One region of the Paenibacillus sp. B46(2026) genome, then DNA from elsewhere that is predicted to be linked to it. Evidence: predicted binding sites of a transcription regulator. Region 1 holds the regulator's gene; each other region holds the start of a gene.

Region 1 (4,089 bases):
CATTTTTTTATACAAGACAAACTATATCGAGTATCGGATTAATGCGCTTCAACAGCTTAGAAAAGGAATTGAAAAGTATCAGCAACGGATTCAAGATGCACTTCGGGCGGATCTGAACAAATCTGAGGCGGAAGCTTACGGTTCCGAGATTCGCATTGTTTTGGGTGAACTGGATTTTGCATTAGAACACCTGCAGGAATGGGCTGCACCAAGACAAGTCCCAACCAATTCGGCTATGCCGGATGGGGTTAGCACCATTTACCCTGAACCATACGGAGTGGCTCTTATTATTGCACCTTGGAACTATCCTTTCCAATTAGCTTTTGGTCCACTGATTGGAGCGATTGCAGCTGGTAACTGTGCAGTTATCAAGCCTTCTGAATTAACACCAGCCGTATCTCGTCTGACGTATGATCTGATTCAGGAGTATATCGCAGTTATGGAAGGGGAAGTCGAAGCTAGCACAGCATTGTTAAAAGAGAAGTTTGATTATATTTTCTTCACAGGCAGCACAGGTGTTGGGCGCATTGTTATGAAGGCAGCAGCAGAGCATCTAACTCCTGTAACCCTGGAGCTAGGGGGTAAGAGTCCAGCTATAGTTCATAGCGATGCAGATCTGAAGCTGGTGGCCCAGCGTATTGTTCGTGGTAAGTTCCTGAATGCAGGGCAAACATGCGTTGCTCCGGATTACTTGCTTGTGCATGAACAAGTTCATGATGAACTAATCGATCTGATTGGCGCAGAGATCAAAGATAAATTTGGGGATGATGTGTTACAGAACAATGATTTTCCGCATATTGTCAACGCACGTAACTTTGATCGGTTGTCGAAATTCCTCACAGATGGCAAAACGCTAATTGGTGGACGTTCTGTACGTAAGCAGTTGCTTATTGAGCCGACGGTAATTGGAGATGTGAACTGGGAATCAGCTTCATGCAAGAAGAGATCTTCGGTCCGATTCTTCCTGTATTTACGTACAGTGACCTGAATCCTATGCTGGATGAGATTGTTCGCCGGCCAAAACCATTGGCGCTTTATCTCTTCACACAGGATGAGCAACTGCAGGATCAGGTTCTGAATCAAGTATCCTTTGGTGGCGGATGTATTAATGACACACTTTCTCATATGGCATCACATTATCTCCCGTTTGGTGGTGTAGGAGAGAGCGGTATGGGCTCATATCACGGACAACAGAGCTTTGATGTGTTCTCGCATCACAAGAGTGTTCTGAAACGCAGTGAATAATTAGCCGATAAAACAACATAAACATGAAAAAAGAGGTTGTCCTGTTCATCAGGGCAACCTCTTTTGGTATTTCATTGCATTACATCTAGTTTTGTTACTCATGTTAAATATTAATGAATATCTCGGAAAAGGCCAATGACTTTACCCAGAATACTAACGTGTTTCAAACGTAAAGGTTCGAAGGTCGCATTCTCCGGTTGAAGGCGAATATGATCTTTCTCTTTATAGAACGTTTTCACTGTAGCTTCATCGTCTTCAGTCATTGCAACGACGATATCACCGTTATCAGCAGTCTGCTGTTGACGGACAATAACATAATCTCCGTTAACGATTCCAGCTTCCACCATACTATCTCCGACTACCGAAAGCATAAATACTTTCTGTTCGCCTACATAATGTGTAGGAAGAGGGAAGTAGTCTTCAATGTTCTCGGTTGCAGTGATTGGAACCCCGGCTGTAACCTTACCAACAACAGGAATACGTGCAACGCTATGAGCAAATTGATGAGAATGCTCAGATTCTTCCTGGCTCAAAAGCTCAATAGCTCTTGGCTTGGTAGGGTCGCGTCGGATCAACCCTTTTTTCTCCAAACGATCCAAATGTCCATGTACTGTTGAGCTGGAAGCCAGTCCAACCGCTTCACCAATTTCCCGTACGGAAGGAGGATACCCCTTCAACCGGACTTCATTTCGTATAAACTCCAGAATAGCCTGCTGCCTGCTGGATATCTTCGACATACCGTATCAACCCCATTTTAGTAACGTTTGGGAAAATTATAACATAGAACCTCCGTTCGTACAAACATAAGTTCTAAATAAAATGGCATTAAATCAGTGTTTTTTAACTTTCAGAACAGAATTTGTCCAAAAGTCAGAGCATAATACTGCAAATGCTTTGCAAAAGGACTTCAATTAGGATAGTTCTCCCTCCAAAAAGAAGCGAACAATTGTTCTAAAAAGCTATTGAACAAAACAAGTGTTCGTGTTATATTGATTTCAACAGATAGGAACAAACGTTTGGAGGCGGGTATTTAATGAGATATTCTACTTATCAAAGCATTTACGAACCGATGAATTCGGAACTGGTGAAGTCTAACATAGGGAACTACAAGAAGGTTTTAGCGCGTTTCAAGATTTCTTCATGGATGCTAAAGGTGGCCATTACCTTTTTGATTATATTTATTGGATGTAGCACCGTTTTAACTGTATTTGCTGGCAATGAGAATGATGTTCTTCCAGGAGGAAAGATAGCCATTTCAGAAGGGGAAACATTATGGAGTATTTCTTTGGAACACAAGCCGTCGAATATGGATACACGTGTTTATATAGAAGCAATTAAGAAAGTGAATCAACTTCATACGACTTCGATCCAAGTGGGTCAGGTATTAACTCTACCGCAATTTGCAGAATAAAATGCAGATGAATGTGTGTTAGCGCGTGTCAGCTTGACAAGCTGCCTTTATCATGGCAAAGTTAATATGACTTTGTATTTTTGGAGGGGACAAGCTTGGATATAGATAGTCTGGTAGCACGCATTAACGAATTGGCTCGTAAGCAAAAGTCCACTGGATTGTCGGAGGAAGAACTTGCTGAACGTGCCGAGCTAAGAGAGATTTATTTGAGTAATATTCGCAGCAATTTCAGACAACAACTGGATACCATTGAGATTGTTGATGATGAGAATGACAAAGGCCACCAAGGCAAACTCAAACACTAACGAAACCTAATGATATCATTATGATATTTAGGTTTCTTCCTGTTATTTGAGAGTGCAATCTATAGGGGGAAATGTTGGTTTACAGTTATGTAAGCCGATACAAAGACACATAAGGGGGATTCTCATGTCGCGTTCGTTCGAGAGAACGGTTAAGAAAAATTCCAAGCAGTTAAATCAGCAACGCAAAAAAAGTGGTCAACCAATCACAGGTACACCAGGTGAAGAAGTCTTTAAGGGACGCAGCCTGTTGTTCCCTATATTTTTGATTGGTCTCGCCTTTTTGTATCTCTTTATGAGCACATTCCTTGTGCAAGCTCCGATGACAACCTGGGACTGGGTGACCATGCTGCTTTACGTATTTTTGGCCGTCATCTTCATGCTTCGTCGTCCATACATCAAGATCAGCAGTAATCGGATTATTACGACGAAGGGGAATCGTGAACGTTCAATCGGGGTTGACGATATTGTCAAATTCAGAATTGAACCAGGTACAGTTGTTATCGAACATAACAGTCGCGGGAAAAGATGGGTGTTTACCAAGTTATTGAACCGTTATGATACAGATGCGATTGCAGAACGTTTGCTGAAGTTTGCAAAAGCACACCAGATCACCGTGGAAACCGTCGAAAAGTAATTATTGCATAAAGGGGTAGATGATCGGAATGGCGTTAAAAGCGATTTTGTTCGACCTGGATGATACTTTATTGTGGGATGAGCGTAGTGTTCGAGAAGCTTTTCATGAGACTTGTCTAATCGCAGCGCAAGAGACTGGGGTTAAACCAGAAGAACTCGAAGAAGCTGTTCGTAATGAGGCACGTGGACTGTATGAATCATATGAAACCTTTCCTTTTACCAAAATGATTGGAATCAATCCGTTTGAAGGCCTATGGGCTAACTTTACTGGTGGGGATCAACCGGAGTTCCGTCAGTTGGAACAACTTGCTCCAGTTTACCGTAAAGAATCCTGGCGTCGTGGCTTGTTGAAGTTGGGTATAGATCGGGAAGATCTTGCTGAACAACTGGCCGCGCAGTTTGGAGTAGAACGGAGATCCAGACCCCATGTATACGAAGAAACGATGGATACCTTGCGTCAGTTACAAGGAAAGTACAAACTGTTGCTGTTAACGA
Region 2 (4,089 bases), 700 kb from region 1:
CTGGCCGATCAGCGGCATAAACAGCAGCGCTCCCGCAATGTTTAATACAACATGGGAGGCTGCGACAAATTTGCCTGCGGATGCTCCGCCCGCGGCAGCAATCACAGCGGTGATGCAGGTCCCCACGTTGGACCCGATCACAATGGCGATGCCGATCTCCACAGGCAATACCCCTGTGGCTGCGAGCGTAATCGCCATGCTAATGACAGCTGCGCTGCTGTGAATGAGTGCTGTCAGACAGGCACCTGCCAGGAAGCCCCACCACAAGCTGTCGGCCGAGCGGTCGAGAAACCATTGAAATACGCCCATGCTCCGCAAGGGTAAGGCAATGGATTGCATCACCTGAATGCCTGTCATAACAAGTGCAAATCCCGCAGCTGCGAGGAAGCTGTACTGGATGTTAAACAGAGTCCGGCGTGTGCGTTCAGGAGCGGCCAGATTGCGTTCACCAAGTACAACAAACATGGCCCAGCCCGTTAGCGACAGGACGAGTAGCGGCAGGGAAGCACGTCCGATCTGCAATCCCACCAGCTCCGTTGTCAGGCATGTCCCGATGTTGGTGCCGAGGATGATGCCGAGTGTCCGCCCATAGGTAATTAATCTGGCATTAGCCAGTCCAATGGTGAGTACGGTGACCGCAGTACTGCTCTGTAACAAGGCCGTTGCACCTGCACTGAAGGCCATGCCTTTCCATGGAGCAGAGGTGGCGCGATTGAGCCAACCTGCCAACATGGGCCCAGCCATGCGCTGCAAGGCGGTTTCCATCAGCTTCATGCCACCAAAAAAGATAATAAGCCCATAGAGTAGGGGCAATATAACATCTCTAAACATAGAAACACCATTCCTTCCGTCCGGTTCCTTAACTCATCCTATGAGTAAGAAAAGACAACCATGACAAGCCTAAAGGAATTCAGAGTGAAGCGAACCTTAATACTACGCCCAATTCGAAAGATACGGTGATTCGTGCAAACGCAGCGAAGAAGACGAAATTGTTACCGAAGAAGCGAAGCGCTCGCCTTTATCCCCGGATTTTCCCTTTGAGAAAAGGGAATCAAAAAAATCTGGAGACAACAGCGATCAGAAGAACAATTCGTCGCCGTAGTGTCACTCATACAGCGCTTAAAGTAACAACTTAGCGCCAACGCTCTCAACTGCCCCACCCCAATTCGAAAGATACGGTGATTCGTGCAAACGCAGCGAAGAAGACGAAATTGTTACCGAAGAAGCGAAGCGCTCGCCTTTATCCCCGGATTTTCCCTTTGAGAAAAGGGAGTTCAAAAAAATCTGGGGATAACAGCGATCAGAGGAACAATTCGTCGCCGTAGCGTCTCCTTTGCACCAAACCTATCTTTTCAACTAACTATGAAAGAAGTGGATCTACCTTGCCATCAGTTACACTCGAACGCAGTCGCAAAAAGCGGCTTGAACATGCACATCCATGGATATTTAACAATGAAATTGCCTCTGTTGACGGAAACCCGGAACCGGGAGATCTGGTCAATGTATTGAATCATCAAGGTCGCTATCTGGCGACAGGTTATTACAATCCCGCATCTCAGATCACAGTAAGAGTTGTAGCGTATCAACCCTTGGAGTTCGAACAGATGGATACGGCGTTCTTTGCAGCGCGTTTTCGCGATTGCTTGCGTCATCGGGAACGCTTTATCCAGGATGGAGAGGCATACCGTCTCGTTTACGGAGAAGCTGATTTTCTGCCAGGATTGATCGTTGACCGATTCGGCAGCATCCTCGTTGTACAGTTGCTTACACTTGGCATGGATCGTTGCCGTGAAGCCATTGTACAAGCACTCATTGAAGTAATGCAGCCGGAAGGCATATACGAGCGCAGTGATGTCTCGATTCGTGAACTGGAAGGTTTGGAGCAGACCAAAGGTCCGCTGTACGGAGAGTGCCCACGACATGTCACCGTTACAGAAAATGGACTACTCGTTAAAGTGGACATCGTGGAAGGACAGAAGACAGGTTACTTCTTCGACCAACGCGAGAATCGTGCAGCGATCGAACCCCTCATGAAGGGTTGGGGCTACAAGAGTGGAATAACACTTCAAACGACCGAGCAGGATGGCACAGAGCAGCTCTTGCCTGTGAATAAAAGCGGTAAGGTAGTTACATTCCCTTACTGGGACGGTGCCACCGTACTGGAGTGCTTCTCACACACGGGCAGCTTTACGTTGAATGCTTGCAAGTATGGAGCCAAAAAAGTGACTTGTCTTGATATTTCGGAGCATGCCATTGAGAGTGCACGAACAAATGTGGAGCTGAACGGTTTCACCGACCGGGTCGAATTCGTAGTTGCTGATGCATTCCAGTACTTGCGTGAACAAGTGAAGGGGCTGGATGAACGTACTGCACGTGCGCGTGCAGGCGAACAGAAAGTGGATACATCCAAAGCGCTTGCAGCTGGCGGTAAAACATTTGATGTGGTCATCCTTGATCCTCCTGCATTTGCCAAAACGAAATCAGCAGTCAAAGGTGCATGCCGTGGATATAAGGATATCAACCTGCAAGGAATGAAACTGGTTAATGAGGGCGGATATTTGGTAACAGCCAGCTGTTCGTATCACATGCGTCCAGACCTCTTCCTGGATACGATTGCGGATGCAGCGGAAGATGCAGGCAAAGTGCTGCGTCTAATCGACTGGAAGGCAGCTGGTAAGGATCACCCGCAAATTTTGGGCGTGGATGAAGGACATTACCTGAAATTTGCTATTTTCGAAGTGCGCAGTAAAAAGAATTAAGTGTATGATTTAAGTTCCAATGAAGTATAGGTCAAGTCAAAAGTCCACAGTTTGAGCAGCTGCGGGCTTTTTGCCGTGTTAACGGAGATGATCTCCGGTTTTACCGGATAGTGGCAAACGTATGTTCCGAACCAAGTCAGATATGTTATACTGGGAATTAAAATCTTGTACGTGTGGTTTGGAGGATTAGACATGTCCGTTCGTTTTGTTATTGGCCGGGCAGGCAGTGGCAAAAGCTCGCTGATTACCCGGGAAATTACATCCCTGCTTCAAAAGGAGCCGCAAGGTAAACCTTTGATTTTACTTGTTCCCGAACAGAGTTCTTTTCGAACAGAGCAGGCATTGGTGTCTTCTGGAGCAATTAAAGGTACCATGCGTGCAGAAGTGCTCGGCTTTCGCCGTTTAGCCTATCGTGTCATGCAGGAAGCAGGCGGTTCTGCCCGTATTCCGATCGGAGCCGAAGGCAAAAAAATGCTCCTCTACAAAGTAATCCAGCGCCGTAAGGAAGAATTGAAGCTGTTTGGTGCATCCGGCAGCCAGTTGGGTTTTATAGGCGAATTAAATGACTTATATAGTGAATTTAAACGTTATGAAGTTGATCCATCATTGCTGGAAGAAGGGCTGTCTGTAGGGAATACCTCATCCACTTCGCCAATTCTGGAGGACAAGTTGCATGACTTGAATCTGATATATCGTGACTATGAACAGGAACTGACCAATTTATATATTGATGATGAAGACACGTTGACCGAGCTGACAGATCGTTTGTCGGAAAGTGCATTGCTGCAGGATGCCCAGATCTGGATTGATGGTTTTCAGGGATTCACACCACAGGAGATGAGTGTGATTGGTCGGCTGATGTTGCAGTCCTCTTCCGTGACGATTGCACTGACATTGGATCGCCCTTATGATCACGGGGCTCTGCCTGGAGAAATGGAACTGTTCTATCCCACGGCGAGTGCCTACGCGCGTCTCAAAGGAATGGCTGAAGAACTGGGTGTACCGAGCGATATAACCGTGCTAGATTCGGAGATTCTACCGAGATACAAGGATCGTCCGGGACTTGCTCATCTGGAGGCTGGTTTCGACCGCCGAATTCGTTGGAAAAGTGATGGCCTTGATTCCAGAATCCGACTGGTTGCAGCGGAGAACCGACGAGCTGAGATGGAGGGAGCACTTCGTGAGATGCGGCGTCTGGCACAAAACGAAGGTGCGCGTTATCGGGATATGGCGGTACTTGTTCGTCAGTTGGATACCTACGCTGATATAGCTGAACCTCTATTCAGGGATTATGACGTACCCGTCTTTCTGGACCGCAGAAGGAATGAAC
Region 3 (4,089 bases), 1.5 Mb from region 1:
GACTTGCAAGAACTGACAAATGCCGTTACACAAACCGAGAAGGAAATTGGCACTCGTTATGACTTCAAGGGCAGCAAGAGCAGTCTGAAACTGGATAAGGATGCGTTAACGATCGTATCTGATGATGAGACCAAACTCAAGGCTGTCATTGATGTGCTGCAATCCAAAATGGCGAAGCGTGGTCTACCATTGAAGAACATTGATTACGCCAAAGTAGAGCCGGCTTCTTCTGGAACAGTCCGCCAGCGTTTGAATTTCAAACAGGGCATTGACCAGGATATCGCCAAAAAAATCAATATCCTGATTCGGGACTCCAAGATGAAGGTGAAGAGTCAGATTCAGGGAGATCAGCTCCGGGTAACTGGTAAGAGTAAAAATGATTTGCAAGCAGTAATGCAGTTGCTAAACGGTGCTAACCTGCCTCTGGATTTGCAATATACAAATTTCAAGTAATATGGCCTTTTTGTAGCAGAAGTGTTTTTTGACACAGTATTGGCCGTATATTATACTAAATGTGCATTGCTGGCAGTCATGCATCAAGTCCAGTCCTCATCGTTTGCTGACTTTGTGAAAAGCAGTACATCTTCTGGAAGTCACCGGAACGTTTAAAGCGGTTTTGCTTTTGAGCGGTTGACTTTATTTTTTGCGTTTCTACATAGTAGGATCATGTTAATATGGATTGACATTGAAACTGTACATTTCATGTTCCGGATGATGATAACGGGATTATGATGAATGTTTGGAGTAATGGAGGATATGAGGGAGGGCGTCTTGTGAATTTACCCAACCGGATTACGCTTGCACGAATTTGCTTAATCCCTTTTTTGATGGTGTTCCTGCTCGTGGATTTTCCATTTTATCCAGAGCCATTACAGCTTGGAAGCTTTTCGCTTCCGTATAATCAACTGATTGCTGCTGTTATTTTTATCATCGCCGCAAGCACAGATGGAATTGACGGATACCTTGCGCGGAAAAATAACATGGTTACCAATCTGGGGAAACTACTCGATCCACTCGCAGACAAGCTGTTGGTTACTGCAGTTTTAATCTCGCTTGTGGAGATGGGCAAGCTGGATTCATGGATTGCAGTCGTTATTATTAGTCGTGAATTTGCAGTTACCGGCTTGCGTCAAATTGCGTTGCTGGATGGTTCAGTTGTCGCCGCCAGTAATTGGGGCAAGCTGAAGACTGTAGTGCAGATTGTGGCGATTGTGTTGTTGCTGTTGAACAACTTCCCGTTTTCATACACAGGTATTCACGTCGATATTATCGCTGTATGGGCAGCAGCGCTTATTACCATCTGGTCGGGTATCGATTACTTTATCAAAAACAAAAATTTGCTTCATTTAACGAAAGCATAACTGTTGGCTGTTAAACTGGGGAATCATGAAGGAAGCATTGGGTCAGGGGCAATAGGAAAATATCCTATTGCCCTTTGATCACTCAACACGTGTACAGGAGGATACTTAATGAAGGCAGAAATCATAGCAGTTGGCACAGAGTTGCTGCTTGGACAAATCGTCAATACCAATGCCAGATACCTATCCCGTGAATTGGCTGCGATCGGGATCGATGTATATTTCCAAACGGTAGTTGGTGATAACCTGAATCGACTCAGTGAAGCCATTCGCATTGCGCAGGGCCGCGCAGACGTTATTTTATTTTCCGGCGGTATAGGGCCTACGCAAGATGATCTGACCAAGGATGCACTGGCAGGAGTTCTTAACCGGAAACTGCATATAGATCGAATGGCCATGGACAAGATTGAGAGCTTTTTCAGAGATCGTAATGTGGACATGACAGAGAATAACCGACGTCAAGCGATCGTTATTGATGGTGGGACACCTCTCGCCAATGAAACCGGTCTAGCCGCAGGAAATGCGATTTCTGACAATGATAAATATTATGTTGTGATGCCTGGACCACCTAAAGAGTTGATTCCAATGTTTGAACAGGAAGTTAAGCCTTGGCTGTTCCAGCATGTACTTACAGAAGAAATGCCGATCTATTCCCGAATGCTTAAATTCGCAGGTATTGGTGAATCTGCTTTGGAAGATCGACTTCTGGATCTGATTGACGCACAGACAGACCCTACGATTGCTCCTTATGCGAGTGAGGGAGAAGTTACAGTGCGTGTCTCCACAAAGGCTGCAAGTGAGGGAGAGGCGATGCTGAAGCTGGATGCGATGGAAGTCCAGATTCGTGAGCGGTTGACAGAACATCTCTACGCGAACGAGGATGTGCCTATAGAGTACACAATTGTAACCATGATGTCTGATATGGGTCTGACGCTTAGCGCTGCTGAGAGCTGCACAGGAGGGCTTGTCATGCAAAGTCTGACATCTGTACCTGGAAGTGCATCGATGCTTAAGGGTGGAATTGTGTGTTACTCCAATGAAATTAAAGAAAAGCTGCTGAATGTACCCCATGATTATCTGGAAGGTGAAGATGCACCAGGGGCGGTAAGTCCGGAAGTTGCAAAAGTGCTTGCTGAGCAGATCCGAATGATTGGCGATGCTGATTTTGGTCTGGCCGTTACCGGTGTAGCGGGACCGGGATATTCGGAACGCAAGCCACCTGGACTTGTCTTTATTGCTCTTGCTGAACGTGGAAAAGAAACCGAGATTCATGAACTGCGCATCAATGGTAATCGCGAGACTGTTCGCATTCGCTCAGCCAAAGCAATTCTCTATCGCTTATGGCAAAAACTTGTGGCGATGGATTGATTAGTTAACAGCTTGGATTGCATTTAGAGTTCCAAGCAAGTATAATTAAGGAAGACGGAAGAACCGTAGAATTAGGCTTAACAGCCTTGTTTACGGTTCTTTTTTCTGTTTAATGGAAAGTTTCTTAGAGGAAGAGGCGCCTCGGCCTTCACAAAAAAACGAATGTATGTTCGAAAAAAAGCTTGGCAAACGTGTTAAAACAAGGTATCATTATCTTATAAACAGTAAAGGGTGTGAGCTTATTGTCAGACCGTCGTGCCGCGCTTGATATGGCGCTCCGTCAAATAGAGAAGCAATTTGGTAAAGGATCCATCATGAAACTGGGTGAGTCCACTCATATGAACGTGGAAATTATTCCCAGCGGTTCCTTGGCTTTGGATATTGCATTAGGAACAGGCGGCTTGCCTAAAGGCCGTATTGTTGAAATATATGGACCTGAGTCTTCAGGTAAAACAACTGTCGCATTGCATGCGATCGCTGAAGTACAACGTGTTGGTGGACAAGCAGCATTTATCGATGCTGAGCATGCTCTTGATCCTCAATATGCAAGCAAATTGGGTGTTAACATTGACGAATTGCTTTTATCTCAGCCAGATACGGGTGAGCAAGGGCTGGAAATTGCAGAAGCTCTTGTACGCAGTGGTGCAGTAGATATCGTCGTTATTGACTCTGTAGCCGCATTGGTTCCAAAAGCAGAGATTGAAGGCGAAATGGGTGATTCACATGTCGGTTTGCAAGCGCGTTTGATGTCTCAGGCGTTGCGTAAATTGTCTGGTGCAATCAGCAAATCCAAAACAATCGCAATTTTCATTAACCAGCTTCGTGAGAAAGTTGGCGTTATGTTTGGTAACCCGGAAACAACACCTGGTGGTCGTGCCCTGAAGTTTTATTCCACGGTACGTCTGGATGTGCGTCGTATTGAGAGTATCAAATCAGGCAATGACATGATTGGTAACCGTACTCGTATTAAAGTTGTGAAAAACAAAGTGGCACCTCCGTTTAAACAAGCGGAAGTGGATATCATGTATGGCGAGGGTATCTCGAGAGAAGGCAGTATCATTGACATTGGTACAGAGCTGGACATCGTTAATAAAAGTGGTGCATGGTACTCCTACGAAGGCGAGCGTTTAGGACAAGGTCGTGAGAACGCGAAGCAGTTCATGAAAGAGCATAAAGACATTGCTGAAATTATTGAACAAAAAATTCGTGTAGCTAGTAACTTGACTACTGCAGTTCCTGCGCCAACGAGTGAAGAGCAACAAAAAGAAGCAGAAGAAGAACAAGAATTATTCGAAATCAACGAGTAATCTTCCTAAATCCTTCCTTGTAGGGAGGATCCAGAGGGCGCTGCCCTTTGAATTTC

What was found. Region 1 encodes LexA, which represses DNA repair genes until DNA is damaged. Its sites were predicted from a motif close to CGAACATATGTTCG; they were not measured.
Region 2: addB (helicase-exonuclease AddAB subunit AddB) is a predicted target of LexA. The motif match lies at 2,874-2,887, and genes of this name have one in related genera.
Region 3: recA (recombinase RecA) is a predicted target of LexA. The motif match lies at 2,886-2,899, and genes of this name have one in related genera.

The regions. Positions count from the first base shown of each region.
Region 1 covers NZ_CM165907.1:3,991,064-3,995,152, reverse strand. Annotated here, with positions in the region: partial or broken gene AC1S8V_RS17785 (aldehyde dehydrogenase) at 2-1,245, shown strand; gene lexA (transcriptional repressor LexA) at 1,356-1,982, opposite strand; gene AC1S8V_RS17775 (LysM peptidoglycan-binding domain-containing protein) at 2,279-2,656, shown strand; gene AC1S8V_RS17770 (DUF896 domain-containing protein) at 2,752-2,961, shown strand; gene AC1S8V_RS17765 (hypothetical protein) at 3,086-3,595, shown strand; gene AC1S8V_RS17760 (HAD family hydrolase) at 3,624-4,089, shown strand, end outside.
Region 2 covers NZ_CM165907.1:4,693,353-4,697,441, reverse strand. Annotated here, with positions in the region: gene AC1S8V_RS21060 (Na/Pi cotransporter family protein) at 1-831, opposite strand, end outside; gene AC1S8V_RS21055 (class I SAM-dependent rRNA methyltransferase) at 1,383-2,759, shown strand; gene addB (helicase-exonuclease AddAB subunit AddB) at 2,952-4,089, shown strand, end outside.
Region 3 covers NZ_CM165907.1:2,537,137-2,541,225, forward strand. Annotated here, with positions in the region: gene AC1S8V_RS11615 (YajQ family cyclic di-GMP-binding protein) at 1-453, shown strand, start outside; gene pgsA (CDP-diacylglycerol--glycerol-3-phosphate 3-phosphatidyltransferase) at 774-1,361, shown strand; gene AC1S8V_RS11625 (competence/damage-inducible protein A) at 1,470-2,726, shown strand; gene recA (recombinase RecA) at 2,969-4,033, shown strand.